3 regions of the Guyparkeria hydrothermalis genome follow, and region 1 is predicted to be linked to each of the others. Evidence: predicted binding sites of a transcription regulator. Region 1 holds the regulator's gene; each other region holds the start of a gene.
The links. Region 1 encodes FliA, which starts transcription of late flagellar genes. Its sites were predicted from a motif close to GCTAAAGTTNNNNNNNNNNCNGCCGATA; they were not measured.

Region 1 (10,480 bases):
GGTGCCGCAGGAATTCGATGTGCCGCCAAACGCCTGACGCCCTGAACCGAACTGATTGCGAGAAGAACGCCAGACCATGAAATCCAGCCTCAACAACCTCGGCCTGTCCCGACTCGGCGGCAGCCTGCGCCAGTACCGCGGGCAGGGACTCGGTCCGCCGATCATGATCGTCATGTTGTTGGCGATGGTGATCGTGCCGCTGCCACCGTTGGGCTTGGACGCGCTGTTCACCTTCAACATCACCCTGTCGCTGATCATCCTGATGGTGGTGCTCTACGTCGGGCGGCCGCTGGATTTCGCCATCTTCCCGACGGTGATCCTGGTCGCCACGCTGTTGCGTCTGGCGCTGAACGTGGCCTCGACCCGGGTGGTGCTGCTCAACGGCCACGAGGGGACCGGCGCGGCCGGCAACGTGATCGAGGCGTTCGGCAACTTCGTCATCGGCGGCAACTATGCCGTCGGTCTGGTGGTGTTCATCATCCTGATGGTGATCAACTTCGTGGTCATCACGAAGGGCGCGGGACGCGTCTCCGAGGTCTCCGCCCGCTTCACCCTCGACTCGCTGCCCGGCAAGCAGATGGCGATCGACGCCGACCTCAACGCCGGCATCCTCAATCAGGAACAGGCGCGCGCACGTCGAGAGGAGATCGCCTCCGAGGCCGACTTCTACGGCTCGATGGACGGTGCCTCCAAGTTCGTCCGCGGGGACGCGATCGCCGGCATCCTGATCGTGTTCATCAACGTGATCGGCGGATTGCTGATCGGTGTCGCCCAGCACGGCATGCCCTTCGGCACCGCCGCCGAAACCTATGTCCTGCTGACCATCGGCGACGGCCTGGTCGCGACCATTCCCTCGCTGCTGATCTCGACCGCCACCGCGATCATCGTCACCCGCGTGACCGCCTCCAAGGAGGACATGGGTGCACAGGTAAGCCGGCAGATGTTCTCCGACCCGCGGGTGCTGGGGGTTGCCGCGGGCCTGATGGCCGGGCTGGGCCTGGTGCCGGGCATGCCCAACGTGGCGTTCCTGGGGCTGGCCGCCCTGGCGGGTGCCGGCGCGTGGATGATCGCGCGCCGCAATGCGACCGAGGCGGCGGAGCAGGCCGCGGCCGAAGCGGCTCCGGCGGAGGCCAAGCCCGAGGTGAAGGAACTGACCTGGGACGACGTGCCGCCGGTCGACCTGATCGGGCTGGAAGTCGGTTACGGCCTGATCCCGCTGGTCGACCGCAACCAGGGCGGCCAGCTGATGCCGCGGATCAAGGGCGTGCGCAAGAAGCTCTCGCAGGATCTGGGCTTCCTGATCTCGACGGTCCACATCCGCGACAACCTGGATCTCAAGCCCAACGAGTACCGCATCAGTCTCAACGGCGTGCCGATCGGCAATGCCGAGATCTTCCCGGACCGCGACATGGCCATCAATCCGGGGCAGGTCTCCGGTGACATCAAGGGCATCCAGACCACTGACCCGGCCTTCGGCCTGAAGGCGTACTGGATCGATCGCAACCAGAAGGAAGAGGCGCAGGCGCTCGGCTATACCGTGGTCGACCCGGCCACCGTGGTCGCCACGCACCTGTCGCAGATCCTGGGCGACAACGCCGCCGACCTGTTCGGCTACGAGCAGGCTCAGCAGCTGCTCGACACCCTCAAGCAGAACAGTCCGAAACTGGTCGAGGATCTGGTGCCCAAGACCCTGCCGATGACAACCATCGTCGAGGTGCTGGGGCAGCTGCTGGCCGAGCGGATTCCGATCCGCGATATCCGCACGATTGCCGAAACCTTGACGATCCAGGGGCAGCGCATCCAGGACGTCGGGGAATTGACGGAGAGCGTGCGCATGGCGCTCGGGCGCATGATCGTTCAGTACATCAACGGCTTGGCGCCGACCGTGCCGGTCATCACGCTGGATCCGCAGTTGGAACAGCTCTTGCTAAACAGTACCCAGCGCGGGAATCAGGCCCCCGGAATCGAGCCCGGCCTGGCCGAACGACTGCACAAGTCGCTTCGGGATGCGGCCGAGCGTCAGGAGCAGAGTGGCAAGCCGGCCATCCTCCTGGTGGCTCCGCAGATTCGCAGCTGGCTCTCGCGCATGGTCCGGCACTCGATCCCGACGCTCAGCGTGCTGAGCTATCACGAGATCCCGGACAACAAGGAAATACGCGTGGTGGCGAGCGTCGGTAACCAGAACGACGGCTGACGACTCGACCGGACAACCCAACCGCCCCAAGGGTCTGGTGACACATGAAAATCAAACGAATCATCGCCAGTGATATGCGTGAGGCCATGCGCCAGGTACGGCGCGTGTTCGGAGACGACGCCGTCATCCTCTCCAACAAGCCGGTTTCCGGCGGGGTCGAGGTGATCGCGGCCATGGATTTCGACGAGAAGGCGATCCAGCTGGCAGCCGCCCAGCAGTCGGCCTCCCGCATCGCCGGTGCCACAGATCGCCCGGCGGCAGCAGCCGAGCGTGCGCCGCGTGCAGAACACCAGGAGCCGACCCGTCCGGCGCCGGCCTCCACGGCCGAAGCGGAGCGAGAGGAGCAGCCGGCTGCCGCCGAGAGCGAGGCGCCGAAGACAACCGCCGAGATGCTTGCCGAACGGTGCCGCCGTGCCGAGGCCGAGGAGCCGGCCGAAACGGCGGGATCGGCCGAGACCGAGGACGACCGGGCCGCGTTCACCGAGGCGCTGGCCGCCTGGAACGAGCAGCTGGCCGGCGAGCCGGCCGAGTCGACCGCTCCGGTCGCCGAAGAGCCCGTCGGCCGGTCGTCGGACCGCACGCCGTCCCACTGGGACTGGCTGGTCGAGGACCAGGGGGCCGCCGAAGGACGCCTGTCGACCCTGACCGAGGAGGTCGCCCAGCTGCGCGATCTGTTCGAGCGACAGCTGTCGGTCATGGAATGGCACCGGTTCAGCCAGGCCCATCCGGCCGAGGTCTCGACTGTCCAGCGCCTGCAGGACCTGGGGTTGCCGATCGGGCTGGCCCGGGAGCTCGGCCGGGCCGCCGCCACGGCGAAACCGGAGCGGGCCTTTGTCGAGGCGCTCAAGATGCTGGGCGACCAGCTCGAGCATCGCGCCGAGGATCCGGTCGAGGCCGGGGGCACGTACGCCTTCGTCGGCCCGACCGGGGTGGGCAAGACCACCACGCTCGCCAAGCTGGCGGCTCGTGCGGTGCTGCACCGTGGCCGCGACTCGGTCGCGCTGATTACCACCGACCGCTTCCGTATCGGGGCTCAGGAGCAGTTGCGCAACTACGCCCGTATCCTTAATGTGCCACTGCACATCGCGCGAGACGAGACGCACCTGGCGCAGTTGCTCGAGGCGGTCGCCGATCGCCACCTGGTGTTGATCGATACCTCGGGGATGTCGCAGCGCGATTTCCGCATGATGCAGAAGCTCGAGGCGCTGATGGGCGCGGGCGAGTCAGTCAAGCTTCTGCTGGTCCTGTCGGCGAATGCGCAGTATCCGGCCCTCGAGGACGTCAAGAAACGCTTCGCCGGCCTGCCGTTGCATGGCACGGTATTGACCAAGCTCGACGAGACCGTGCTGCTCGGCGGCGGGCTGGCCGCGTTGGTCCGCCCCCTGGCAGGGGTCGATGGTGCGCCGCGGCGTCTGCCGCTCGTCTGCGCCGGCGTCGGTCAGCGGGTCCCGGAGGATCTCTGGTTCCCCAAGGCGGCCGACCTGATCAAGCAGGCCCTCGAGATGGGGCAGTCGCAACTCGAACATACCGACAGGGATGATCCGCTGTGGATGCTCAAGCAAGCCGGATGACAAACGCGCCCTGGGGCGGCCACGACCAGGCCGACGGCGCCCGCCACGCCACCGGCAGTCGGCCGGTGCGGGTGATCGCCGTGACCAGTGGCAAGGGCGGGGTGGGCAAGACCAACGTCTCGCTCAACCTGTCGGTCGCCCTCGCGCGTACCGGTGACCGCGTGGTGCTCATGGACGCCGACCTCGGACTGGGCAATGTCGACGTGCTGCTTGGTCTACAGTCGCGGGGCAACCTGTCCCATGTGCTGGAAGGCACGGCGAGTCTGGACGAGATCATGCTCGAGGGCCCCGAGGGCATCGGCATCCTGCCGGCATCCAGCGGCGTGGCGCACATGGCTGCGCTGACGCCCGCCGAGAACGCCGGTCTGATCTCGGCATTCTCCGAGATGCGCTGGCCGGTCGACACGCTCATCGTGGATTCGGCCGCCGGCATCGCCGACTCGGTGGTGCGTTTCGCCGAGGCGGCCAACGAGGTGGTGGTCGTGGTCTGCGACGAGCCGGCCTCGATCACCGATGCCTATGCCGTGATCAAGGTGCTTTCCCGTGAGCATGACGTGACCCGTTTCCACGTCGTGGCGAACATGGTTCGCGACGCCGCGGAAGGGCGGCGGCTGTTCGAGAAACTCTCGGTGGCTGCCAAGCGCTTTCTCGACGTCACCCTGACGCACATGGGGTCGGTGCCGTTCGACGACTATCTCCGTCGAGCCGTGCAGCGCCAGAAGACCGTCGTGCAGCTCTACGGCGGGGCCAAGTCGGCCCGGGCCTTCACCTCCATGGCCGACCGTGTCAACCACTGGCCGGCCCCCCGCGGTCCGCAGGGTCAGCTGCAGTTCTTCGTCGAACGGCTGGTGAACAACGTCGAGCTGGATCCCGAGAATCTGCTATGAACGCTCGTGCCATGTATCAGAACGTTCAGGCCGGATCGACCGAGGCACTGGTCACTAAGCACGCCGGCCTGGTCAAGCGTGTTGCCTTCCATCTGCTCGGCCGTCTGCCCTCCCACATCCAGGCCGAGGATCTGATCCAGGCCGGCATGGTGGGGCTGCTCGATGCCGCCCGCCTGTTCGACGGCGACAAGGGCGCTTCCTTCGAGACGTATGCCGGGCTGCGTATTCGCGGGGCGATGCTCGACGAGGTCCGTCGCAATGACTGGGCGCCGCGTTCGGTCTACCGCCGTCAGCGCGAGATCGCCCAGACGGTCGCCGAGATCGAATCCGAGACCGGCCGCGAGGCGCGGGATGCCGAGGTCTGCGAGCGCATGGGCCTGACGCTCGACGAGTATCACGCCGCGATGAGCGATGCCTCGACAGTGCACGTCACCTCGCTGGACCACGCCGGCGAAGGCGAGAACGAGACCTACGACGTCGCCGACCCGCACAGCCAGCAGCCCGACGAGGCGCTCGCCGAGAACCACTTCCAGCGCGATCTGGCGGGCTATATCGACGAGCTGCCCGAGCGCGAGAGACTGGTCATGTCGCTGTACTATGTCGACGAACTGAACCAGAAGGAGATCGGTGCCGTGCTCGGCGTCAGCGAATCGCGCGTGTGCCAGATCCACAACAAGGCAATCATGCGGCTCAAGACCGCCATGAACGCCTGGAAATAGGCTGCCGATCGCGGAAAGGGCTCAATCTTTTCCGCTTGGCGCCGATAGACCCTCTTACCCACGTTCTAACAAGGCAACCTGCCTGGTACTGACAACCATTCCAGGGGCGAAAATGGACCGAAACATGAAGATCCTCGTGGTGGACGACTTCTCCACGATGCGCCGGATCATCAAGAACCTTCTCAAAGAGCTCGGCTTCACCAATATCGAGGAGGCCGACGATGGCCAGACGGCGCTGCCGCTGCTCAAGCAGGGCAACTTCGATTTCCTGGTCACCGACTGGAACATGCCGGGCATGACCGGCATCGACCTGCTGCGCAATGTGCGTGCCGATCCGGGACTGGCCGGCCTGCCGGTACTGATGGTGACCGCCGAGGCCAAGCGCGAGCAGATCGTCCTCGCCGCCCAGGAGGGCGTGAACGGTTACATCGTCAAGCCTTTCAACGGGGCCACACTCAAGGAGAAGATCGACAAGATCTTCGAGCGCGTCGAATCGTAGGGGCGCGCGAGACATGAGTGGAGCAGACGAACAGGACTTCCAACCGCTGGTCGACCGCGACAAGCGACTGGCCGACGCCCGTGCACTGGTGGCAGCGATCGAGAACGAGGATGTCGCCGGCGAGGCGCGTCTGATCGGCGATCTCACCGCCGCCTATTCCGGCAACATTTTCGACGAAGTCGGGCGCATGACCCGCGAGGTGCACGACACCCTGCGGAGTTTTGCCGAGGACGAGCGCCTCGGTGCCCTGGCCCAGGACGAGATGCCCGATGCGCGTGACCGGCTGCGTTACGTGATTACCCTGACCGAACAGGCGGCGACCCGCACCCTCTCGATCACCGAAGAGGCCTCGCCCATGGCCGACAAGATCATCGATCGATCTCAACGGCTGAAGGACGAGCTGGCTAAAGTCGCGGCCAGCGAGGCCGATAACTCCCGACTGGAGAGCGTGGTCGAATCGATGACCCGCTACCTGGACTCGGCGACCGGCAGTGGCGAGCGTCTCAGGGGGCAACTGACCGAAATCATGATGGCCCAGGAGTTCCAGGATCTGTCCGGGCAGCTGTTGATGCGGGTGATCGACCTGCTCGAGCAGCTCGAGGAGAAACTGGTGGGACTGCTGCAGATCACCGCCCCGGTGTGCGGCAGCAAGGCCGACGGCGCCAAGGGCGGCAAGACCGAGAGTGCCGAGGACGGCGTCGGGCCGCAGCTGCCCAATGCCGGCGACAACGTGGTGAAGAACCAGGACGACGTCGACGATCTCCTGGCCAGCCTGGGGTTCTGACTCCGGCCGGACAGGAGGCAGCCCGCCGAGCGCGGTCGGGCAGGACACGTGGCCGCGGCATGAGCCGCGCCACAGAGTGAATGAGAGGCAATCATGGCATTCGAACCCGACAACGAGCTGCTGCAGGACTTCCTGATTGAGGCCGGCGAGCTGCTCAATGGACTGGATCAGCAACTGATCGAGCTCGAGCAGTCGCCTGATGACGCGGACAGGCTCAACTCGGTGTTCCGTGCCTTCCATACCGTCAAGGGCGGGGCCGGCTTCCTCGAAGTGCATCCGTTGGTGGAGGTCTGCCACCGCGCCGAGGACATCTTCAACCTGCTGCGCAATCACGAGATCGCCATGAACAGCCGCATCATGGACGTGATGCTGCAGGTGATCGACGTGCTCAACGGCATGTTCGACGACCTTCGAGCCGGTCAGTATCCCGAGGCCGTCTCGCCTGCTTTCCTCGACGAGATCGAGGGCCTGGCTCGTCAAAGCGATGAGCCGGCACCCGGCGAAGCGCCGGCGGCCGAGCCTGCCGCCGAGGACGAAGCGGTCGTGGCAGAAGATGACGCCTTCGACCGGATGCTGGCCGATCTCGATGCCGCCGAGTCCGACCAGGCCCCGGCTGCGGAGTCGAGTGGCGCTGCCGACGATGACCTGATTACCGACGACGAGTTCGAAAGCCTGCTCGACGAGCTACACGGCAAGGGCCAATTCCAGGCCCCGACGCCAGCTGCCGCGCCCGAGTCCGAGGCCAAGGCATCGGCGGCGGCCGATTCCGACGAGATCACCGACGAGGAGTTCGAAGCGGTTCTCGACGAGCTTTACGGCAAGGGCAAGGCGCCCACGGCAGCGGTCAAACCCGCCGAGGCCGTCCCGCAGCCCAAGGTCGAGCCGGCGCCGAAACCGGCGGCGTCCACTGCAAGCGCGTCCGGGTCAGGCAAGCCGGCGGCCAAGGCTAAGCCGGCCGAATCCGCCAAGGCGGCGGAGACCACCGTGCGGGTGGATACCGAGCGACTCGACGGCATCATGAACCTGGTCGGCGAGCTGGTGCTGGTGCGCAACCGCATGAACACGCTCAAGACCAGCTTCGAGAACGAGGAGATCGCCTCGGTGATTGCCACCCTGGATATGGTCACCTCCGACCTTCAGGGCGCGGTCATGAAGACCCGCATGCAGCCGGTGAAGAAGGTCTTCGGCCGCTTCCCGCGCGTGGTGCGCGACACTGCCCGGACCCTCGGCAAGGAGGTCAACCTGGAGCTCGAGGGCGAGGACACCGACCTCGACAAGAACCTGGTCGAGGCGCTTGCCGATCCCCTGATCCACCTGGTGCGTAACGCCGTCGATCACGGCATCGAGATGCCAGACGACCGCGAGACCAACGGCAAGCCCAGGGCGGGTACCGTGCTGCTGTCGGCCGCTCAGGAAGGGGATCACATTCGCCTTGCCATCCAGGATGACGGTTCGGGGATGGATGCCGACGTGCTGCGCCGCAAGGGCGTGGAGAAAGGCATCGTCGACCCGGACAGCGCCGAGCGCCTGACGGACCAGGAGTGCTTTGAGCTCATCCTGCATCCGGGCTTCTCCACCAAGGAGCAGATCTCCGACATTTCCGGTCGCGGCGTCGGCATGGACGTGGTCAAGACCGCGATCACTAAGCTGTCCGGGACGATCAGCATCGACTCGGAGCCTGGGCTGGGCACCCAGATCAACATCAAGGTGCCGCTGACGCTGGCGATTCTGCCGACGCTGATGGTCATCGTCAGTGGCCGCAAATACGCCATTCCGCTGTCGGTGGTCAACGAGATCTTCGAGATGGCGGACAAGGAGGTGAACGTCGTCGACGGCCAGGCAACGATCACCGTGCGCGACCGTGCCGTGCCGCTGTTCCGCATGACCGACTGGCTCGCCCTGCGCGGCGAGTCGCCGGGGCAGCGTGCCGAGACCGACCAGGTGGTCATGGTTCAGCACGGCGCGCAGCTGATGGCGTTGGTGGTCGACTCGGTGATCGGTCAGGAGGAAGTGGTGATCAAGCCGCTGGGCGAGCTGCTGCGCGTGGTCGAGGGCTTCGCCGGCGCGACCATCACCGGCGACGGTCACATCGCGCTGATCCTCGACCTGCCGGGCATGGTCCGTCGACATGCCGGCAGTCGTGGGCGGAACCGTCTGCGTTCGGTGGCCTGATCCATGCCGATTCGTGTCCTGATCGTCGATGATTCGCTGTTTTTCCGCCGCGCCCTGCGCGAGGTGTTTGCCGGCGACGAACGCCTGGAAGTGATCGGCGAGGCCTCGAACGGTCGGCAGGCCGTGCTCAAGGCCTGCGAGCTCAAGCCCGACATCATCACCATGGATGTCGAGATGCCGATCATGGACGGCATTTCGGCGGTGCGTCGTATTGCCGAGCGCTGCCCGACACCGATCCTGATGCTCTCGGCGCTGACCAAGGCCGGTGCCGAGGCGACGCTCGATGCACTGGATGCCGGCGCGGTCGACTTCTTTCCCAAGAACGGCGATGACCCCGAGGATACGCTGGCGCGCTCCGGGCGGCGGCTGTGCTCGCGCGTACGTATGCTCGCGCTCCGCGCACAGCGCGAGAACGGCGGCACACTGGCCTCGGCGCGCCCCGAGCCGGCAGCGCGGCCCTCGGGCAGTGCTCGTTCCGGGCAAGGGGCGCCAAGTGGCTTTCTCTCACGGCAGGGGCTGGTGGTGATCGGCGCCTCCACCGGCGGGCCCGCTGCGGTGCCGGCGGTGCTCGGCAAGTTGCCGACCGACTTCCCCGTGCCGATCGTGATCGCCCAGCACATGCCGGGCGCGTTTACCGGGCCGTTCGCCCAGCGCCTGAACGATTCCATGCCGATCCGGGTGGTCGAGGCCGGCGACGGCGACCTGCTGCGGCCGGGCACCGCCTACGTGATTCCCGGCGGCAAGCACGGTGAGGTGGGCGGTCGGCACGGTTCCTACAAGCTCAACCTGCGGGACCCGGTTGCCGACGAACACTATCGCCCCAGTGTCAGCCTGGCGTTCTCCTCGGCTGCCCGCGTGGCCGCCGACGACCTGCTCACCGTGGTCCTGACCGGGATGGGCGACGACGGGGCCGAGGGCGCGCGACAGGTAGTCGCGGCGCGTGGTCACGTCTGGGCCCAGGATCAGGCCAGCAGTGTGATCTACGGCATGCCGGCGGCGGTGGCCAAGGCCAATTTGGCCGAATCGGTTTTGCCCCTGGGGCAGATCGGTGCGGCCATCGGAGGAGCATTGCGATGAAGATCTGGGCCGTAGCCAATCAGAAGGGCGGGGTCGGCAAGACGACCACCAGCGTCAGTCTCGCCGGTCACCTGGCCCGGGACGGCAAGCGCGTGCTGCTCGTCGATCTCGATCCTCACGGGTCGATGACGGTCTACTTCGGCATGGAGCCCGAGGCGCCCGGCGCCAGCGTCTACTCGCTGTTCAAGTCGGCCGCCGACGGTCAGCCGCTCGACCCGGCGCGCGTGGTGCATCCGACCGCCTTTGATGGCATCAGCCTGATGCCGGCGTCCACCGCTCTGGCGACGTTGGACCGTCAGCTGGGCATGCGTGATGGCATGGGCCTGGTGCTCAAGCGGGCGGTCGAACGCATCCGCGACGATTACGACTACGTGTTGATCGACTGCCCGCCGATCCTCGGCGTGACCATGGTCAATGCGCTGGCGCTGGCCGAATTCCTGATCGTGCCCGTGCAGACCGAGTTCCTCGCGCTCAAGGGGCTCGAGCGGATGCTGCGCACCCTGGCGATGGTGCAGCGCTCGCGTCGCGAACGGCTCGAGTACGTCATTTTGCCGACGATGTTTGACCGTCGCACGCG
Region 2 (10,480 bases), 350 kb from region 1:
GTCGACCAGTTGCCAGTCGGTGATTTCCACGGTGTCGGGCCGGCCACCGAGCGACGCATGCGGCATCACGGTATCGAGACCGGACGCGATCTGCGCCGCCATGCGTTGCACGAATTGGTCGATTGGTTCGGCAAGGCCGGTCGTCACTACTACTCGATCGCGCGCGGCATCGACGAGCGGCCAGTGGTCAGTCAGCGGATCCGCAAGTCGCTCGGCCACGAGACCACCTTTGCCAGCGACCTGGGTGATCGCGTGGCCGTCGATGCCGCTGTGGTGCCGCTGGCCGAACGGGTGGCGGCCGACCTCGCCGGCCGGGAACTGACCGCCCGCACGGTTACCCTCAAGGTGAAGTACGCCGATTTCGTCCAAATTACGCGCCGCCAGACCTTCGGCCGCCCCCTCTCCGCGGCGACCGAGCTGGTCGAGGCCCTGCGCCCCCTGCTGGATGCCACCGAGGTCGGGCGACGACCGGTGAGATTGCTGGGCGTGACCTGCTCGTCGCTGGAGGCCCGCGGCCCGGTTACGCTGGGCGAGCTTGACCTGGGATGGGCGGGCGATTCGCCCGGCGACCGGCTATCGTCCGATTCATGATTCCCCTGTCCGCCTGCCCGGGAGCGCCCGATGTTGCTTGAAACCAGCCTGCTGACCGTCTTTCTGGCGGCCCTCGTCACTGCGTTGGCGACCGGGCTGGGGGCGATTCCTCTCGCCATCGTCCGGCAGTTCAGTGTCTGGTGGACGAGTCTGGGGGCGGCCGTGGCCGCCGGGTTGATGCTCGCTGCGAGTCACAGCCTTGTGGTCGAGGGAGCGCCCGAGGGGGCGTGGTTGGTGCTTGTCGGCATGGCCTCCGGCCTGGGGTTGGTGGTGCTGGCGGATCGCTGGATCGACCGGGCAGACGCTCCCGGTGTCGGTGACCTCAAGGGCGCGGATGCCCGCAAGGCGTTGCTGATCGTCGGGGTGATGACCGCCCACTCGTTCGCCGAGGGCGTCGGCGTCGGGGTGGCGTTCGGCGGCGGCCAGGAGCTCGGCACGTTCATCACTGTCGCGATCGCGGTGCACAACATCCCCGAGGGGCTGGCGATCGCGCTGGTGCTGGTGCCCCGGGGGGTGCCGGTCTGGCAGGCCGCCTGGTGGGCCGTGTTTTCCAGCCTGCCCCAGCCGCTCATGGCGATCCCGGCCTACCTGTTCGTCACGACGTTCGAGCCGTTCCTGCCGATCGGGCTGGGGCTGGCGGCCGGGGCGATGATCTGGATGGTGCTGGCCGAAATGCTGCCGGATGCCCTGAGGCACCTCTCGTCCCGGGCGGTAGGGGCGTCCGTGGTGCTGGCCTTCATGGTCATGCTGGCCTTTCAGCTACTCATCGCCCGCTAGGCCGTGCATATGGTTTCATGCTGATGATCGAATATTTCTTTCCTAGGATATTTTCCCTGAGAAATCAGTCACAAGGCATGTGGCTTAACGATTGAATTTGCCCCGGTTCGGGGGCATGCTTATCCTCCGAATCGGAGTAGAACGAGGACAGGGACCATGGCATCCAAGCAAACCTTTGGCATGCGCCGTCTGGCGCGTGCCGTGACATTTTCCCTGGTGGCCGGCGGCCTGACCGTGCCGCTGGCCGGCATGGCCGCGGATGTGCCGGCTGCCGTCACGCAGGACCTTTACGAAAAGGGCGGCGTCGAGCACTGGCTGCCCAAGGCCGAGGACGGCGAGATCTTCGCCCAATACGTGCTCGGTCACATGTACTGCACCGGCAAGAAGGTCGAGCAGGACTACGAGAAGGGCCTGCGCTGGTACCGTGCCGCGGCCGAAGCGGGGTTCGCCCCCAGCGAGCTGGCGGTCGGCACTCTCTACTTCGAGGGTCAGGGCACCGATCGTGATGTGGCCGAGGCGGCGCGCTGGTTCGAGCGTGCAGCGGAGAAGGGCTACGCGCGTGCCCAGAGCAACCTCGCGGCCCTCTACCTGGGCGGTGACGGCATCGAGGCCGATTACGACAAGGCACTGCACTGGTACGGCGAGGCCGCCTCCCAGGGGCACATGGTCGCTCGCTACAACCTGGCCATGATGTATGCCCACGGGCTGGGCATGGACGAGCCGGACTACATCGCGGCATATGGCCTGTTGAGCCCGATGGTGGAGAACGGCCATCGCGCGGCTACCGAGCTGATGGAGTCGTTTGCCGGCGAGATGGACAAGGAGGAGCTGGCCGCAGCGCGTGATCTGTCCAAGAAGCTGCGCGAACAGGACAGCATGCAGGTCGCGCTCGACGAGCGGTCGGCACGGCGCTGAGCGAGGCCCCTTGCCGAAAGTCGAACGGCGCCTGCGGGCGCCGTTTTTTTTGGTCGATCAGAGCAGCGGCGAGGTGAGCCGGGCGATGTTCTGCAGCAGGATGCGCCCACGTCCGCGCAGCGCCCAGTGTTCCGCAGCCAGCGGCTGGCAGACGCGCCGGTAGACCTCGATCTGGTCGGCAAAGCGAGCGGCGGTCTCGCTCGAATAGCAGAGCAGGCCGAATTCGGCATTGATCAGCGACGAGCGCACGTCGAGATTGGCGCTGCCGACCAGTGACAGGCGCCCGTCGCAGAGCGTGATCTTGCTGTGCAGCAGCTTCGACGGATGCCGGCGGATGCGCACGCCCGATTCGAGCAACTCGTCGAAATACGACTCCTGCGCCAGCTGCACCAGCGGGTGGTCGAGTTCGGCCGGCAGGATCAGCTCGCAATGCACGCCGCGCCGGGCCGCGGTCTTCAGCGCATCGAGCGTCGACTCGTCCGGGACGAAATACGGCGTCACGATCTCGAGCCGCTCGGTCGCGGCATGAATCAGTCCCAGCAGGAGCTGCTGCAGCAGCGGTTCCGGATACTCGGGCCCGCTGGGCAGCCCGATGCACGATTCGTGACCGGCCGTCTCCGGGTCCGGAAAATGGGTCTCGGTGTCGAGCAGGATGCCGGTCTCCAGATGCCAGTCGCCGGCGAAGACCGCCTGCAGCTCCAGTACCACCGGCCCTTCGATCCGCATCATCAGGTCCTCGTAGATGCGCCCCGGTTTGAATTCCGGATCGACCAGGTTCATCGAGCCCGCGTACCCCAGTCGTCCGTCGATGACCACCAGCTTGCGGTGGTTGCGCAGATCGAAACGGGCCGACTTGCGCGGCAGCTTGCTGCGCGGGAAGGCCTGACCGATCTCGATACCCATGCGCGCCAGTGCCTTGAGGTGGCGCATCCCTTCCTTGGAGCCGAAATCGTCGACGATTAGCCGCACGGTCACGCCTCGCGCGGCGGCGCGTTCGAGGGCGTCGAACACGGAGCGCGTCGCTGGGTCGATCGCCGCGATGTAGAAGGTCAGGTGGACGTGAAGGCGGGCGGCGTCGATTTCCTGTACCAGCTCGGCGGCGAAGGTCTCCATCGAGTCGATCAGGCCGATGCGGTTGCCGTCGAACAGCGGGAACTGCCGCCAGCGACGCACCATCTGGTCGACGGCAGCGAAGCGGGCCGGCAGGTTGCCGCTGCCCTGCGGTTCGGCGCGTGCCAGGCGCTCGGTGATCGGGCGCAGGGTCTCGGCCAGCCGGGCGATCTTCTCGCTGCGCTCGTGCGAGATGCGTGGACGGCCGACCAGTAGGTACATCACCAGGCCGACGATCGGCAGGAAGAACAGCAGGAGCAGCCAGGCCGTGGCGGCCGTCGGCGGCCGGCGCAGCGGCACGATGAACAGGGCGGCCAGCCGGATCGTCCATTCGATCAGGAAGTAGAGCTGGGCGGCCGGTGAGTCGAGCGGGGACATCAGCGCTTGCCGCCCCCGGACGCGCGCGCCAGCACCCGGTCCATGGCGCGCGTGGTCAGCAGTCGCTTGAGCACGCCGAACAGGTAGGTCGGCACGGTTACCGGGTAGCGGGCCTTCGGCCGCCGGGCCTCGATGGCGTGGATCAGCCGGCGCACCACGGCCTCGGGCGGCAGCGTGAACGGGGCGGCCGGGCCCGGTTTGCGCAGCCGTTCGAGCTGGCGTTCGTAGGCCTCCCGGTGCACCGAGTGCGGCCAGTCGATATTGGCCTCGAAGGCCCGCTGGGCGTTGGCGCGAAAGCGCGAGCTGATCGGGCCGGGCTCGATCAGCGAGACCTCGATGCCGCTGCCGGCCAGTTCCAGACGCATCGTGTCGCTGATGCCTTCCAGGGCGAACTTGGAGGCGACGTAGGCGCCGCGGAAGGCCAGGGCACTGACGCCAAGCACCGAGCTGTTCTGCACGATCCGGCCGAAGCCGGCCTCGCGCATCGCCGGGATGACGAGGTTGGTCAGCTCCACCGTGCCCAGCAGGTTGGTTTCGAGTTGGGCGCGCAGGGTGTCGCGACCGAGGTCTTCCACCGCGCCCGGTTGGCCGTAGGCGCCGTTATTGAAGAGCACCTCGAACGGACCACCGGCCAACTGCTCGGCTGCCGCCAGCCCCTCGCGGATCGAGGCCGGGTCATCGAGATCCAGGCGGACGGCCGGGATGTGCTCATGGGGCCAGGCGGCGAGGTCGTCGGCCCCACGCATGCTCGCGACCACGTGATGTCCGCGTTCGGCAAGCTGTTCGGCGGCGCATCGGCCGATACCGGACGAGCAGCCGGTGATCAGCACGCGGCGTGGGACGGAGGCTAGGCGGGGTCGCGACAAGGGGAATCTCCTTTTGCGTGAGTGACCGGCATGATTGCGCCTGAGTTCACAGCACTTATACTCCGGACTCAATCCGAATCACATGAATACCAGAGACGAGGTGAGGTTGCATGGCATTCGAGAATCAGACGGCCGTCCAGACGGGGGTCGATCGGCTCGAGACCCACAAGGTCATCCGCAACACCTACATGATGCTGTCGCTGACGCTGCTGTTCTCGGCAGTAATGGCGACCGTTTCCCTGCTTGCCGGCGTGCCCGGCTGGACATCGCTGGTCAGCCTCGGGGCGGCACTGGTGCTGATCTGGTTCGTGCTGCCGCGCACTGCCCACACCGGCGCGGGGCTCGCGGTGGTCTTCGGCATCACCGGCCTGTTGGGCTTCGGCCTCGGCCCGATGCTGAGCCAGTATCTCGCCCTGCCGAACGGCGGGCAGATCGTGATGACAGCGCTGGGCGGTACCGGCGCGATCTTCCTCGGCCTGTCCGGCTACGCGCTGGTCTCGCGGCGTGACTTCTCGTTCATGGGCGGTTTCCTGGTCGTCGGTCTGGTGGTCGTGCTCGCCGCCATGCTCGGTAACCTGTTCCTCGAGATCCCGGCGCTGTCGATGGCGATCTCCGCGGCGGTCGTGCTGCTGATGAGCGGCTTTATCCTCTACGACACCGGCCGCATGGTGAACGGCGGCGAGGACAACTACCTGCTGCTGACCGTCAGCCTGTACCTGAACATCTTCAACCTGTTCGTCCACCTGCTCAGCCTGCTGGGGATGAGCCAGAACGACTGACAGACGTCACGAGCGAACGACGGCCCCTTGGCGACAAGGGGCCTTTTTTTGCCTCGTTATTTTTGCTCGGGTGCTTGCCACCCGGGCTTTCCGACCGGAGGGCCGCCGATGGACCTGTGGATGAAAATCGGCATGGCGGTGTTGCTCGGCGCCGTGCTGCTGTTCCTGATCCCCCGCATCAAGCCGATGATGGCGGCCAGCCGCAAGGGCTCGCGCGAGGAATGGCTCGGCGTGGCGTTGGTGCTGCTGGCCGTGGCCGGGTTCGTGGCGTTCCTGATGAGCACGCTGTAGCTGCCGATCGCCGCCCGGCAACCCGACGATCGGAGTCGGTGGGGTCAAGTTTCCATGACGTGTGTCGATAACCCGTTTTATCCGCAAGGGGTGTGCGGGTATCCGTCCGCGCTGTAAGTGCCGTCATGGGGCAGGAGAACGCAATGCTTGCTTGGCTGAACCGATTCAGTTTGTCGCAGAAGAACATGGTGGGGTTCGGGTTGATCCTGGCCCTGATGATGGGGATCGCCGTGCTGACCATGGTCAACATGAGCAAGGTCGCCGGCCAGGTGGAAGAGGTGGTCGAGCGCGGCCAGCCGGCCGCCTTTGCCGCCGACACGATCCGCATCCAGGTCGAGCGCGCCGTCGGGGCGCTGGGCTTCTACCTGCAAAGTCAACGCGACGAGGATCTGGCGCGTTTCCGTGATGCGCTGGAGAGGGTCGAGGCCGCGCGCCAGACGCTGGCCCAGTACCGGGGTGACAGCGGCAACGAACTCGGTCAGCGCATCGACGACTTCGCGGCGACGGCCGAGAAGATCATCGCGATCTCCGGTGACGAGGCGGCCAACAATCCCGGCATGCAGTACGCCAACGTCAACGCCAACCCGTTGCAGCGGGAAATCGCGGGGTTGTTGGGTCAGCTGCTCAACGCCGAGCAGAACGCCGATGCCAGCCGCTATTCGCGTCGTCAGCTCGTGATCGACCTCGCGCGTCTGCAGGCGGATTGGGGCAACGTGGTGGCGAGCCTGCGCGGATTCATCTCTTTCCGTGCGCCCGCCATGCGAAAGAACTTCGACCTCTACGCCACCCAGGCGATAGAGCGCGCCGAGAAGATCGCGCAGGACTACGACTACCTGCTGACCTTCGAGCAGCTCGACGCGGTCGAACAGCTCAACGAGAAGCTGCCGAAGTTCGTTGCGGCCGCCGATCATGCCTTCGATATCCACGCTTCGGAGAAGTGGCGCATGGATGCCTATCTCGTTCGCACCGAGCTCACCCCGATCTTCAAACGGATCGAGCAGGACGTGGAGTCGATCGTGCAGCGCGAGCGTCGCGAGATCGCCGAGCGATCGGACAGTTTGCTCGCTGCGCTGGAATCGACCAGCAACTGGCAGATCGGCGCGGTGGTCGCCGGGATTGTGGTAGTCGGTCTGCTGGCGTGGCTCTCGGTGCTGACCATCTCGCGTCCGCTGCAGCGGATCGCCGGTCGCATGCACGACATCGCCGAGGGCGACGGCGATCTGACCCAGCGTCTGCCGGCCGACGGCAACGACGAAATCGCCCAGGTGGGTGCGGCGTTCAACACCTTCGCCGACACCGCGCAGAACCTGGTGCGCGAGGTCGCCCGCTCGTCCGCGGCGATGACCGAGGCCTCCGAGAGCCTCGAGCGCGCCTCGCGCCGGGGCCGGGAAGGCGCCGAGCGCGAGGAGTCGGCGATCGACTCGCTGGTGACCGGTATGGGTCAGACCCTGGAGGCCGCCGAGGAGGTGGCCCGTGGGGCCGAGGAGGCGAGCTCCGCGGTCCAGCAGGCGAATCGCCAGCTGCACGACGGTCTGGGCCGAGTGAACGGCAGTGCCCGCAACGCCGAGGAGCTCGACGAGGTGCTGACGCGCGCCGAGGGCATCGTTTCCAACCTCTCCGAGCAGTCGCAGTCGATCGGCAAGGTGCTCGACGTGATCGGTGCGATCGCCGAGCAGACCAACCTGCTGGCACTGAACGCGGCGATCGAGGCGGCCCGTGCCGGCGAGCAGGGTCGCGGCTTCGCCGTGGTCGCCGAAGAGGTGCGCTCTCTTGCCAACCGCACGCAGGACTCGACCCGCGAGATCACCGACATCATCGCCCGCCTGCGCGAGGGTGCCGCCGAGGCGGTCGAGGCCATGACCACCGGTCGCGAGGTGAGCAACAAGAGCCTCGAGGCGGTGACTGACGCCGACCGGATGCTCAACGAGATCGCCTCCGCGTTCGAGCGTCTCGAGGACATGAGCACCCGTATCGCCGCCGCAGCCGAGGAGCAGACCGCCGTCTCCGGCGAGATGAAGACCAGCATCGAGCACATGAGCGCGACCACCACGGACAACGCCCATGCGGCCCAGGAAACCGCGTCGGCCGGCGACTCGGTGGCCCGCAACGCCCACGAGCTCTCGCGGCTGGTGAGCAAGTTCAACACCGGCTGACGCGTCCGGCGCCTCAGTTGATGTTCACGTCGCCCGGGCTTCCCGGGCGATTTCGTTTGTGGTCATCGGCGAGGGTCGTTCCGGTCTAGGCTTGGGCGTAGAATGCTGCTCATATCCCGCATGCCGCCCGGCATGAAGACGGCCCGATGGCCAAGGAGATCGGAATGCGTGCTACCGCCTACCTGCTTGCGCTGGGACTGCTGCTGCCGTTCTGGGGGCTGGCCCTGCTGGCCTGGCTGGGCCCGTCCGCGTGGGTCGGTGCGTCGCTGGACGCCCTGTCCGCCTATGCCGCGGTGATGCTCGGCTTTCTCGGCGCGATCCACTGGGGCGTGGTGCTGGCGACCACCCCGGCCGAGCGGGCCCTGCTGGTCGGTGACGCGCGCCATCGCCTGGCCTGGGGGGCGTTGCTGGTGCTGGCCGCCTGGATCGTGGCGATGCTGCCCTGGGCGGTGCTCTCCCTGTCGCTGCTGTTCCTGCTGCTGGTGGTGTCCTGGCAGATCGACCGGCACTGGCTCGACAACCTGCCGGTGGGCTGGTCCTATCAGCGGCTGCGCCAGTGGTTCACGCTGCTGGCGGCGGTGGCCCTGCTGGCGGCCATAGCCTCCTGGCTGCGACCGCTGATCCCCGGGGGTGGGGCATGAGCGAACAGCCGGAGACCTCCGAGGCGGACGGCAAGTCCGGGAAGGGCGGTCGCTTCCTCACCCTGCGCCGCTGGCTGATTGCCGGCATCCTGGTCTGGGCGCCGCTGGCGGTCACCTTCTGGGTGGTCAACGCCCTGATTTCCTTCATGGACAAGAGCATCGTGCTGCTGCCGCCGGCCTATCGGCCCGAGGCCCTGCTGGGCTTCGAACTGCCCGGCATGGGGGCGTTCTTCGCCGTGCTGATCGTGCTGCTGACCGGGGCGCTGGTGGCCAACATCCTCGGCCGCAGTCTGATCCACGCCTGGGAGCGACTGCTCAACCGGATTCCGCTGGTGCGCAGTATCTATTCGGCGGTCAAGCAGGTGGTCGAGACCTTCGTCTCGCAGGACTCGCGCTCGTTTCGCCAGGTCGTCCTGGTGGAGTACCCGCGGCGCAACGCGTGGTCGATCGCCTTCGTCTCCGGCGAGCCGATCGGCGAGGTGCAGGACCGTACCGACGAGCACCTGGTGACACTGTTCGTGCCCACCGCGCCCAACCCGACGTCGGGCTTCGTGATCATGGTGCCGCGCACCGAGGTGATCAAGCTCAACATGACCGTCGAGGAGGGCTTCCGCATGGTGGTCTCGCTCGGCGTGGTGGTGCCGCCCCGCCGAGACGGCGACGGTCGGCTGCTTGATACCCCGCCGCCCGAGCCCTACCTGGGCGGGAACCGGTCCCCCGAACCTCGCGACGAGGCGTGACTCCCGCCGGCAGCGCTCGAAAAATCCCGCGGCTGGCGCTACCATAGCGGGCTTTTCACCAAGACGGGTTTGATGACAATGCCGATGCGGACACACACCTGCGGACAAGTCGACCAGGCGCTGCTCGACCAGGAAATCGAGCTGGTCGGTTGGGTCAACCGACGCCGTGACCACGGCGGCGTGATCTTCGTCGACCTGCGCGACCGCGATGGTCTGGTGCAGGTGGTGTTCGATCCGGACGACCCGGAGATGTTCGCGGTCGCCGAGACGCTGCGCAACGAATTTGTCATCCAGGTGCGCGGCCGGGTGCGCAATCGCCCCGCGGGCACCGAGAACCCCAATATCCGTTCCGGCCAGATCGAGGTGCTCGGTTTGTCGCTGAACGTGCTCAACCGCTCCGAGCCGCTGCCCTTCCAGCTCGACGACGAGCGGGTCTCCGAGGACGTGCGCCTGCGCTACCGCTACCTCGACCTGCGCCGCCCAGAGATGCTCGAGCGTCTGCGCCTGCGTCACCGCGTCACCAGCGCCATGCGCCGCTTCCTCGACGATGCCGGCTTCATCGACGTCGAGACCCCGGTGCTCACCAAGGCCACCCCGGAGGGCGCGCGCGATTACCTGGTGCCCTCGCGCACCCATCCGGGCGAGTTCTTCGCCCTGCCGCAGTCGCCGCAGCTGTTCAAGCAGCTGCTGATGGTCTCGGGCCTGGAGCGCTACTACCAGATCGTCAAGTGCTTCCGTGACGAGGACCTGCGCGCCGACCGTCAGCCGGAGTTCACCCAGCTCGACATGGAGATGAGCTTCGCCGACGAAGAAATGACCATGGGGCTGATCGAGAACATGATGCGCCATCTGTTCATCGAGACGGTCGAGGTGCCGCTGCACGACCCGCTGCCGCGCCTGACCTGGCACGAGGCCATGCGCCGCTTCGGCTCCGACAAGCCGGACCTGCGCATCCCGCTCGAGCTGGTCGACGTCGCCGATCTGGTCAAGGACGTCGACTTCAAAGTCTTCTCTGGCCCGGCCAACGACCCGCGCGGGCGCGTCGCCGCGCTGCACGTGCCGCAGGGCGGCAAGATGCCGCGCAGCCAGATCGACGATTACACCAAGTACGTCTCGATCTTCGGCGCCAAGGGGCTGGCCTACGTCAAGGTCAACGACGCGGCCGCCGGTCGCGAGGGCCTGCAGTCGCCGATCCTCAAGTTCCTCACCGACGAGGCGATCGCCGGCATCATGGAGCGC
Region 3 (10,480 bases), 2.2 Mb from region 1:
TCGAAGGTAACCGTCATTGGCGGCTTGTCGTGGTAACCCCACATTGTCGGGCTTTTGAAATCCGGGGCACCCAATGCGGAGCGGACCTGGTCCTTCGTCATACCGTGAGTGATCTCCGGCCGTGACGGCGTGCTGACCGGCTTGGCGTTGCCGGCCTTTCTCTCGGTCCTGCCATCGGTCATTGCTTGGTCGCGCTCTAAAATGCGCGTCACTTTTCTCGCTGTTGTTTAGTCGGCTCATTAGCCCGCAAATCGACTTCCTCGTTTTGTTGCCCAGGGCACGGTTTGTCCGAGAACGTCAGGCTTCCATCCGTTGCCGTGCACTTGTACGCACCGGCGTTGGCCGCCCCCGCTAAGCAAAGCAGGGCAGTGATTAAGATGGGTCTGGTCATGGCGAGCACCTCCTGTGCCGATCGGAGCCCTTCTTGCTCTAAGGAGACAACGGACCACGCCGTCGATGTTTGCGATGGGTGAAGGATGAGGGTGGACAGCTTGGCGACTAGCATTCGAGTCATGCATGCCTCGGGTGTCGTCAGCCAGACGGATAACCTAATCGTGGACGGCTACCCGCTTGGCGGGAAATACACACCAGCGTTGATCTATGAGACAGCAGGGCTGTCGCCAGTGTTGGTGAGCCCATCGCGCTCGTCTAAATCAATCGCCGTCGGCAATCCGCTCATTCGCTGCCGCCTCGGTAAGGCCAGCGTATGCAGCGCTGTATCCGCCGAGCGACAGCACGATGAACACCCACCAGGCGATGTAGTCACCAAATCCCCAGTAGATCAGGGCAGGGAATGCGATGCCGCCGAAGACAACCGCGGACCATGTGCGTGCGTTCTTGTTCATGTTGTGCACCTCCTGTGCTGGTGGGTAGTCCTGCCGTGGCAATAGCGCCACCTCAAGTGTCCATTGTAGAAGATACCGTTTTTTAGAAGTGACTCGTGCGCAGAGCAGAAGCAAGTCATTGAAAATATGGTCGGAGTGGAGGGGGTTGAACTCCCGACCACCTGCACCCCATGCAGATGCGCGCCAGGTTGTTGCTCATCCGTGAGCAGGTAGCCCGCTTGCTTCTCAGGTTTAATGATTTGTGAGCAACAAGCCTCTTGGTCCTGCGCGAGCGATTCCTGATGGCCGGTGCTTCCATGGTGCTACTATCGAGCCCCGACGTGGCGTAACACATTGACAAAAAGCGATAAATAGGAGCGTCTATACAATCGAGCATGGGCGCAATACAGAACCGCCACGGGCTGGCAGTCGGAGTCGGGGGCGAGTTCTGGGCGCGGTCTGAGGTGATCGCGAGCGGCTCGGTGGCGAACGGTCCGGCATTGTAACGGCAGCAGCCCAAGGCGTCAGGGGAGGCCGTCAGGGCAGCAGGCCCTTGACGACCGCGCTGATGCCGGCGATGGCCGCAATGCCGAGAATCACCGGTCGCAGGGCGGCGAACGGCACCCGGTGGACCAGATGACCGGAGGCGAGAAAGCCCAGTAGCGTGCCGGGGAAGATCGCGGCGAATAGCTGCCATTCCCGTGCCCCGATGAAACCGGAGAAGAACAGCGCCACGGCACTGGCGAAACTGGCGAACAGGAAGAAGGCCGACATGTTGGCTCGCACCAGTGGCCCGCGCTCGTTCTGGTAGATCAGGGCGATGGGCGGGCCGCCCACGGCGGTTATCGTGCCCATGTACCCCGACGCCCCGCCTGCGATCACGCTGTTGCGCGCGTTGAGCCGTGGCTGCAGGCCCACCACGCTCAGTAGCACGGCGAGCAGAATCAGGATGCCGAAGGCCAGTTCGAAGCCGCGCGGGGTCAGCACGGCCAGCGTGGCCACCGCGAGCAGGGTGCCGATGATGTCGCCGCCGATGGCGAAGCGGACCTGGCGGAAAGCGAGGTTGGCCCGGCTGCGCCACAGGATCAGCACCGTCAGCAGCACGGCGTTGAGGATCAACGGCCCGGGCAGGAACAACGGGCTGATCAGGAATAGCAGTGGGGCCGAGAGCGTACCGATGCCATAACCGGCCAACCCCTGAAGCAGAGCGCCGGCGAAGATGGCCAGGTTGGCCAGCACGAGTTGGAGCAGGGTGACGTCGTCCACGCGTGGTTACTCCGGGCATCTCGGTGAATGGCGGCAACGAAAAATCCCCGGCCGGGCCGGGGATCGGGGAACCGTGCGGGCGGTTCGGTCTGGCGCGGAGTCTCAGGCGTAGGTGTTGATTTGCCCGCCGAGGGGACCGTCGCCGGAGGGGGCTGCGCTCTGACCGCCACCCTGGGCGATCGATTCGAGCAGCGGCGCCATGGCCTTTTCCTGCGTTTCCATTGCCTCCTTCTGGACGCGTACGCCGATTTCCTGTGCCAGCTGAAGGTTCGCCATTGCGGCCTGCATGCCGTTTGCTGCGGATACCGGGTCGGCCATGTCGCATTCTCCTCGGTGCGGTGTCTGGGCTTATGGATGCATCACCAAAAGCGAATGCATCAGATGGACAGAAGTGTACGCTCTCGGCCGCCGACGTGCACCCCGACTGCCGCCCTGCAAGCTGCCCGATCATCCGCCCCGCGTTGATGTTAATAGGATGGCTAAAGGTTGGGCGGCTGGTGCCGATCCAAGGCGCACATCCAAGACAAGAACGCAGCAAGCGTCATCCCGAGGAAAGCCCATTCATGAACCGTTTGAACAACACCACCAAGATACTGCTGGCCTTTGCCGTGTCGGCCATCCTCTTCATCGGGGCTCTGGTCTACGCCCTGAGTCAGATGGAGTCGGTTTCCGAGCAATACCTGCAGGTCCAGCACCAGGACAATGCCCGCGTCGAGGCTTTGCAGGACGTCATGAGCAACGGCCTGCTCGGTGGGGTCGCCACCCGCAACAAGGTGTTCCGTCCCGAGCTCGAGGGCGCCATCAAGGTGATGCGCAAGACCGACGAGGTGGTGCGTGCCTCGATCGCCGAGGCCCGGTCGCTTACGGCGGTCGAGAACGACAAGGCACAAGCCCTTCTCGACGGCATCGAGGCAAGCTGGCAGCAGGTGATGGCCGCGCGGCTGGCCGTGTTCGAGCAGGTCGAGGCCGGCAATATCGCCGCGGCGGAGCGGCTACTGGTACGTGACGAGCATCCGGTCTGGCAGCAGATCCGCAAGGACATCCAGTCGCTGATTGCCTCGGCCAAGCAGCGCGAGACCGAGCGCACCGAGGCGGCCATCGACCATAAGGAAGCGGCCTTCTCCGCCACGGTTGTCATCGGCGTGGTCGCGCTGGGCGTCGGCGTGTTCCTGCTGGTGCTGGTGATGGCCTCGTTCACCCGCCGGATCCGTTATGTCATCAGCGCGATGCGCGATATCGCCGAAGGGGAGGGGGATCTGACCCGCCGCTTGCCCGCCGACGGGCATGACGAATTCGCGCAGTTGTCAGGCGCGTTCAACCAGTTCGTGGCACGCATCCAGACGCTGGTTTGCGAGATCACCGACTCGACCGGACAACTGGCAGCCTCGGCCGAGGAGATGTCGATGATCACCCGCCAGTCGCGCGAGAGTACCCACGAGCAGAACGAGCAGACGCAGATGGTCGCCTCGGCTATCGAAGAGCTGACCGCGACCACGCGCGAGATCGCCGAGAACACCAACCAGACGGCGAGCGCGTCCAACGAGACCGAGGAGGTCACGCACGGCGGGCAGCGGGCGCTCAAGCGCTCGATGGAAAACGTGAACCAGCTGATGGACTCGATGCAGGACACGGCGGCCTCGATCGGCCAGCTCGAGTCGCAGACCCAGGACATCGGCAAGGTGCTGGACGTGATCCAGGGCGTGGCCGAGCAGACCAACCTGCTGGCGCTGAACGCGGCGATCGAGGCGGCCCGGGCCGGGGAGCAGGGTCGCGGCTTTGCGGTGGTCGCCGAGGAGGTGCGCAACCTGGCGAGCCGGACCCAGCAGTCCACCGAGGAGATCAAGGGCATCATCGACAGCCTGCGTGACCGGGCCCGCCGGACCGTCGAGGCGATGGACGTCAGCCGTTCGCAGGGCGAGGCGACCCTGGAGGCGGTCAACGAGACCGACGACTCCCTCGATGCGGTCGTGCGCCACGTCAATCACATCAACGAGATGACGATGCAGATCGCCACCGCTGCCGAAGAACAGTCGGCGACCGTGGAGGAGGTCAACCGCAATCTCGAGCGTATTCGGGCCAAGAGCGCGGAGCTCGACGACGCCTCCGAGCAGGTCTCCACCGCCGGTGGCGACCTCACCCACCTGTCGGCGAACCTCGACGGACTGGTCAACCGCTTCAAGACCTGAGGCGCTTGAAAGAGCAGCACGAGAAAGGGCCGGCGACATGCCGGCCCTTTTTGTTGGTTCGTCGGTTCCTGCCGGGGCGAGCTCGCCGCCCCAGCCGTGGTCAGGAGCCGGCGATACGCCGGATGAAGGGCAGGCGGCGCCAGAGACTCGGTTGCGTGTCGGTCAGGTCGCGGCAGGTCTCGCATTGTCCGGCACGCGGTCGGCGTGTGGTCAGTGGTTCGATGCGCATGGGAGAGGGGCCGTTGCCCGGCTTCCAGGCCGAGAGCGGCTCCTCGTGGATCATCACGTCCGCCCCGGGGAAGGTGCGCAGCAACCGCGCCTCGACCTCGTCGCCGACCTGGTGGGCGTGGTTGAGATCGATGTGATTGTCCAGATAGAGATAGAGCTGGATGATCATGGTGCGCCCGGCAAGCCGGGTGCGAATCTGGTCGACCGCGTGCACCGACGGATGCGCGGTGGCGATCTGGGCGACGCGGTTCTCCGTTCCGTCGAGCACCTCGCGATCCATGAGGTGGTCGAGCGCCTCGCTGCCCACCTTCCAGGCGCTGTAGAGGACGAACACGCCCACGGCGGCACCGAAGGCCGGGTCGAGCCAGTTGAGCCCGTAGCCGGCAAGGATCAGCACGGCGATGGTCGAGGCGTTGACCAGGAAGTCCATGCTGTAGTGCGAGGCGTCCGCCTTGATGGCGGGCGAGCGCGTCTTGACGATCACGTAGCGCTGGAAGGTGATCAGCGCGAGCGTGGCGACCATCGAGAACAGCATTACCGCCACGCCCCAGTCGACCGCGTCGATCGGTTGCGGGCGGATCAGGCGCTGCAGCGCCTGGACCATCAGGAATACGCCGGAACCGGCAATGAAGGTGGCCTGCGCGAGCGCGGCCAGCGGTTCGGCCTTGCCGTGGCCGTAGCGGTGATCCTCGTCCGGCGGCTGCAGGGCGATGCGCACGGCGACCAGCGTCACCAAAGAGGCCAGGAGGTCCATGGTGGAATCGATCAGCGAGGCGAGCATGCTCACCGAGTTGGTTGTGATGCTCGCCGCGAGCTTGAGCGCCATCAGCGTCAGGGCGAGGGTCACCGAGGCGGTGGTGACCATGCGCAGCAGTTTCGCGTGTCGATTGGCCATGTGTGGTGGTCGCCTCGTCAGGGTCGATGCCGGTCCCGGGCGCGCGCATGAGGCCGTGGCGTGCCATCGGGAAAGTTAGGCAAGACTAATACCGAACTAGATTAGTACCATTTTAATGCAGCCCGGCGTTGAGCGCCAGCCCGGCGGGAACATGGGACCGCAATGCGCTTGTCGGGCGCGCAGGGCTTGGGCGCCGTGGCCGGCTCGACTACCATCGGTCCACCTTGTTCGTTCGCGAGAGCCGTGCCATCGATGGCCCATGATTCGTCCTCATCCCCGATCACCGGCTGCCCGGTCACCCGCATTGGCATCACGGGATTGTCCGGCGCCGGGAAATCGACGCTGATCACGGCGATCATCAATCACCTGGAGAATGCCCGGCGCGGCGCGCTCACCGATCATCCTGGACTGGCGGCGATCCGCCACGGTCGCTGGCATCGCGAGATCGAGCGGGCCTTCGACTACGACCACGCCCTGACCGCCCTGACCAGCCAGCCGCCCAGCTGGCCCGAGTCGACCCGCGACTGGTCGATCGCCCGCCTGACGCTCGACTACCAGCGGCGCTGGTACTCGCTGCGTCCGCGCCGGCGTTGCCTGGAACTGTTCGACTACCCCGGCGAGTGGTTGCTGGACCTGTCGCTGCTCGACTGGTCGTTCGCCGACTACAGCGCCCATTGGCGCGACTGGCTGGCGCGTCATCCGCGCCGGGAGATTGCCCCGGGACTGCTCGAGGAGCTGGCGGGGATCGATCCGGCGGCACCGCTCGATCCGGAACAGATGGAGTCGCTGTCGCAACGCTGGTCGATGATGCTTGCCGACAGCCGCCTGCCGCCGCATCGCCTGTCGCGCAACCTGCCCGGACGCTGGCTGATGCCGGGCGAAGGCTTCGATCCCGATGCCATGCCGTTCCTGCCGCTACCGGCCGCGGTCGAGCAGCCGGCCGGCGAGTATCCGCAGGGATCGTGGGGCGAAGTCTGCCAGCGCCATTTCGCGTATTACCGCGACCGGATCGCCCGGCCGTTCTTCGAGTCGCATTTCGGCCGCCTCGATGCCCAGGTGATCCTGGTTGACCTGCTCGGGGCGCTGCGCAGCGGGCGCGCTGCATTGGCGGACATGCGGGCGGCGCTCGAATCGATTCTCGAGCCGTTTCGCTACCGCGAGGGGCACTGGCTGGCGAACCTGTTCGGCCGGCGCATCCGCCGTGTGGCCATTGTCGCCACCCAGATCGATCACCTGCTGCCCGCCGACCAGGCGCGACTCACCCGGCTTCTCGACAGCTATCTGTTCGAACTGACCCAGTCGCTGGCAGGCAAGGACGTCGAGTTGCGCCTGTTTGCCATCTCGGCGGTGACGGCGGCCCAGTCGCGGGAGGATGGTCGCGGTGAGCCGATGCTGGTGGGCACCGAGAAGAGCTCCCGGCAGAAGATTGCGTTCACTCCACCTTCCATTCCCGAGCAGATGCCGCACGACCTCGACCTTGTCATCGATGACCTGCCCACGCTGGCGCCACCGGCCGGTCTCGACCGGGCCCGACCGTTTCCGGGGCGGCGCGTGGATGGCCTGCTCGACTTTCTCATCGGGGAACACTGACTATGTACACAGGAGAATCGGCATGACTGATGCTCGATCCCCTCGCGAGGGCCACCTGGCCACGCGGATTCATGCCCAGGGCGAGGGGGTGCCCGATATCGATCCCGAGGCGCTTTACGACGCGGCGGACTTGGAAGACGACGGCGAGAACCTGCTCGAGCCCCGGCGCGGGTTCCCGTGGCTGGCCACAGTGTTCGGCGTGGTGGCCATCACGTGGATCGCGATCAACTGGCTGCAGGCGATCTACTGGGCGCACGCAACCCACCCGTCGCTGGGCTGGGCGGTGTTCGGCATCGGCGTGTTTGTGGCTGCCGTGGGCTTGGTGCTCGTGGGGCGGGCCTGGCATCAGCGCCACCATATCGACGCCATCGCGCTGTTGAATCGACGCCTGGCCGACGCCGAGCGTGACGGCGAAGCCGGGCAGTCGGTGGTCCAGCTGCGGAACGCGGCCGAACACCTGCTGGCCGACAGCCCCTACCGAAAGACCTTCGAGGACAACCTGCTCGGCATCGATGCCGGCAGTCATGCCACCGAACTGGTCGTGGCCCTCGAGCGCGGTTATGCCGAGGCGGACGAGCGCGCCCGGGCACTGATCCAGCGCGAGGTGGTGCGCACGGGGCTGTTCATTGCCGCCAGTCCCTATCCGGCGCTCGACCTGCTGCTGGTGGCCTGGCGCAATGCACGCATGGTCAATGTCATCGCCCGCATCTACGGCTTGCGACTCTCGTTCCCGGCGCGGCTGCGGCTCTACCGGATGATCGTGCAGAACATGGCCTTCGCCTCGGCCACCGAGACCGTGCTCGATTCGGCCAGCGAGGGCTGGGCGAGCAATCTGCTGGTCAACTTAGGCGCCCGCGCCGGGCAGGGCGTGGCAGTGGCGCTCTACTCGCTGCGCATCGGGCGACAGGCGATGCGCGCTTCGCGGATCGCCCCCGAGCACCGGCCGTTGGTCGACCGCAACCTGGCCCGGCTGATCCTGGGCGCAATCCGCGAGCGGTCCGCCGGGAACCGATAGCGAGCCACCCTGCGAGGGAAAACGCATGGAACAGCGTGTGAGCGTGATCACCCTGGGCGTGGCGGACCTGGCCCGTTCGCGGGGCTTCTACGAACAGGGCATGGGGTGGACCGTCGGCGACAGCGCGGAGCAGGTCGTCTTCTTCCAGCTCAACGGCACGGTGCTGGCGCTCTACCCGCGTGAGGCGCTGGCCCGGGATGCCTTGGGAGAGGATGCCGGTATCCCGGCCGCGGGCAACGGCTTTTCGGGGATCACCCTGGCTCACAACGTGCGCTCGCCGGCGGCGGTCGACGAAGTGCTCGCGCAGGCGAAGGCGGCGGGCGGTCGTATCGTCAAGCTTGGGGAGAAGGCCTTCTGGGGCGGCTACTCCGGCTATTTCGCCGATCCGGACGGGCATCTGTGGGAGGTGGCCTACAACCCGTTCTGGACGCTCGATCCGGACGGCACCGTCTGGCTGGATGTCGAGCTCGGGGATCAGAGCTGATGACGAACCGGGCAGGCGAGCGCTTCTGGCTCCTGACCGGCGGGACGTTGTTGGTCCTCGTCGCGCTGGTTGCCTCCGGTATCGATCCGTACGACCGGGCCACCTGGATGCTCGAGGTCGCGCCCGCGGTGATCGCCCTGCCGATCCTCTGGCTGACCCGGCATCGCTTCCCGCTGACCCCGATCGTCTACGTCGGCATCTTCCTGCACGCCTTGGTGCTGATCTACGGCGGCGCCTACACCTACGCGCGGGTGCCGCTGGGATTCGAGATTCAGGACTGGTTCGATCTGGCGCGCAACCCCTACGACCGCATCGGCCATTTCTTCCAGGGGTTCGTGCCGGCCCTGATCGCCCGCGAGATCCTGATCCGCGGAGCATTCGTCCGCGGGCGCTGGATGCGCGATTTCCTGGTGGTCTGTGTGGTGCTGGCGATCAGTGCGAGCTACGAGTTGCTCGAATGGGCGGTGGCGGTGTTCGCCGCCGACGGGGCAGTTGCCTTCCTCGGCACACAGGGCGATCCCTGGGACACGCAGTCCGACATGTTCCTGGCGCTGCTGGGAGCGCTTGCTGCGCTGGTCACGCTGTCGCGGTGGCAGGATCGTCAGATTCGGCAACTGACGTCGGTTCGCGGCGGCTGATCTCAGGTCGGGGAATGGATGCAGTTTCGCCCGCGGCCCTTGGCCCGGTAGAGATGGCAGTCGGCAGTCTCGACCAGCTCGACGGGGTCCATTTCCTCGGTCGGGATGGTCGTGGCGACGCCGAAGCTTGCGGAGAGGTGCGGGCCGATCGGTGACCTGGCGTGGAGGATCCGCTGGTCGAGGATCAGCTGCCGGCAGCGTTCGGCCACGCGCTGCGCGGATGGCTCGTCGGTGTTCGGCAGCAGGAGCAGGAATTCCTCGCCGCCGAAGCGGGCCAGCAAATCGCCGGACCGCAGCCCGGAGGCTTCCAGTGCCCGGGCGACCGCCTTGAGGCAGTCGTCGCCGGCGAGATGGCCGTACTCGTCGTTGTATTGCTTGAAGTAGTCGATATCGAGCATCACGACCGAAATGGGCTGGCCGTGACGCTGCGCGTTGGCCCATTCCACCTCGAGGATCGAGTCGAACATGCGCCGGTTGGCCACGCCGGTGAGACCGTCCTTGAGCGACAGCTCCTCGAGTTCCTTCTGCAGTCGGAGCAGCTTTTCCTCGCTGGCCTTGCGTTCGCTGATGTCGAACATGAAGCCGACCAGGCTGTCGACCTTGCCGCTCTCGTCGCGCATCACGTGCACCACGTCGCGAATCCAGAGGTAGTCGCCGTCCTTGGTGAGCGCGCGGTAGTCGGCCTCGTGGTCGGACCCGGCCTTGGACTGCGCCACGCAAAAGTTGACCACCCGCTCGCGGTCGTCGGGGTGCATGCGCTCGGCCCAGTCGTCGATGCCGACCCAGCTTTCCGGGCTCCAGCCGAGCAGTCTCTCGATCTGCGGGCCGATGTAGGAGAACGTCAGCGTCTCCCAGTCGATCTTCCACGGGATCGCCTTGGTGGATTCGAGCAGGGTCCGGTAGACCTCGTGATCGGGTTCCATCACGTTTTCCGGGCTTGTCACGGTGCCGGCTTCCTCTAACTGGTGACGTCAGGGCGCGACGGTCGCCCGAGGGCGGGGCTGCTATTTTCGATCGCAGTTGTCGATACCCGCGAGACGCAATGTATATCGAAAACCGTATGAGCGGGAAGCACTCGTCGCGGCGGGGTCAAGAGGCCGTGCCTGCGCCCACGGCGTTCCGGCCACTTTCCTTGGCCGCGTAGAGAAGCCGGTCTGCCTCGGCTAGGACCATGTTGATGTCTTCGGTCTCTGGGTCGGCTGCGACCGCGCCCAGACTGATGGTGACGGCGATTTCCCGCCCGCCAGCCGCGATCGGGGTGGCGGCAATGGCCTGTCGCAATGATTCGGCCCGCTGCCCTGCCTGTGACTGGTTGCAGTCCAGCAGCAGGATGGCGAACTCGTCCCCGCCGAGC

Region 2: LV476_RS09160 (methyl-accepting chemotaxis protein) is a predicted target of FliA. The motif match lies at 5,750-5,777, and genes of this name have one in related genera.
Region 3: LV476_RS00360 (methyl-accepting chemotaxis protein) is a predicted target of FliA. The motif match lies at 2,569-2,596, and genes of this name have one in related genera.

The regions. Positions count from the first base shown of each region.
Region 1 covers NZ_JAJSED010000001.1:2,301,842-2,312,321, forward strand. The annotation lists gene flhB (flagellar biosynthesis protein FlhB) at 1-37, shown strand, start outside; gene flhA (flagellar biosynthesis protein FlhA) at 164-2,194, shown strand; gene flhF (flagellar biosynthesis protein FlhF) at 2,239-3,765, shown strand; gene LV476_RS10765 (MinD/ParA family protein) at 3,762-4,652, shown strand; gene LV476_RS10770 (RNA polymerase sigma factor FliA) at 4,649-5,371, shown strand; gene cheY (chemotaxis response regulator CheY) at 5,484-5,870, shown strand; gene LV476_RS10780 (protein phosphatase CheZ) at 5,884-6,654, shown strand; gene LV476_RS10785 (chemotaxis protein CheA) at 6,748-8,826, shown strand; gene LV476_RS10790 (protein-glutamate methylesterase/protein-glutamine glutaminase) at 8,830-9,903, shown strand; gene LV476_RS10795 (ParA family protein) at 9,900-10,480, shown strand, end outside.
Region 2 covers NZ_JAJSED010000001.1:1,953,833-1,964,312, forward strand. The annotation lists gene dinB (DNA polymerase IV) at 1-591, shown strand, start outside; gene LV476_RS09130 (ZIP family metal transporter) at 622-1,368, shown strand; gene LV476_RS09135 (tetratricopeptide repeat protein) at 1,525-2,283, shown strand; gene cls (cardiolipin synthase) at 2,341-3,771, opposite strand; gene LV476_RS09145 (SDR family NAD(P)-dependent oxidoreductase) at 3,771-4,637, opposite strand; gene LV476_RS09150 (Bax inhibitor-1/YccA family protein) at 4,748-5,416, shown strand; gene LV476_RS09155 (hypothetical protein) at 5,525-5,707, shown strand; gene LV476_RS09160 (methyl-accepting chemotaxis protein) at 5,851-7,860, shown strand; gene LV476_RS09165 (DUF3429 domain-containing protein) at 8,025-8,501, shown strand; gene LV476_RS09170 (DUF502 domain-containing protein) at 8,498-9,241, shown strand; gene aspS (aspartate--tRNA ligase) at 9,326-10,480, shown strand, end outside.
Region 3 covers NZ_JAJSED010000001.1:68,182-78,661, forward strand. The annotation lists gene LV476_RS00340 (outer membrane protein assembly factor BamE) at 1-182, opposite strand, end outside; gene LV476_RS11285 (DUF4124 domain-containing protein) at 209-514, opposite strand; gene LV476_RS00345 (hypothetical protein) at 654-845, opposite strand; gene LV476_RS00350 (sulfite exporter TauE/SafE family protein) at 1,362-2,090, opposite strand; gene LV476_RS00355 (putative motility protein) at 2,193-2,408, opposite strand; gene LV476_RS00360 (methyl-accepting chemotaxis protein) at 2,654-4,276, shown strand; gene LV476_RS00365 (cation diffusion facilitator family transporter) at 4,377-5,399, opposite strand; gene LV476_RS00370 (YcjX family protein) at 5,652-6,989, shown strand; gene LV476_RS00375 (DUF697 domain-containing protein) at 7,012-8,004, shown strand; gene LV476_RS00380 (VOC family protein) at 8,030-8,488, shown strand; gene LV476_RS00385 (DUF2238 domain-containing protein) at 8,488-9,126, shown strand; gene LV476_RS00390 (sensor domain-containing diguanylate cyclase) at 9,129-10,049, opposite strand; gene LV476_RS00395 (GGDEF domain-containing protein) at 10,216-10,480, opposite strand, start outside.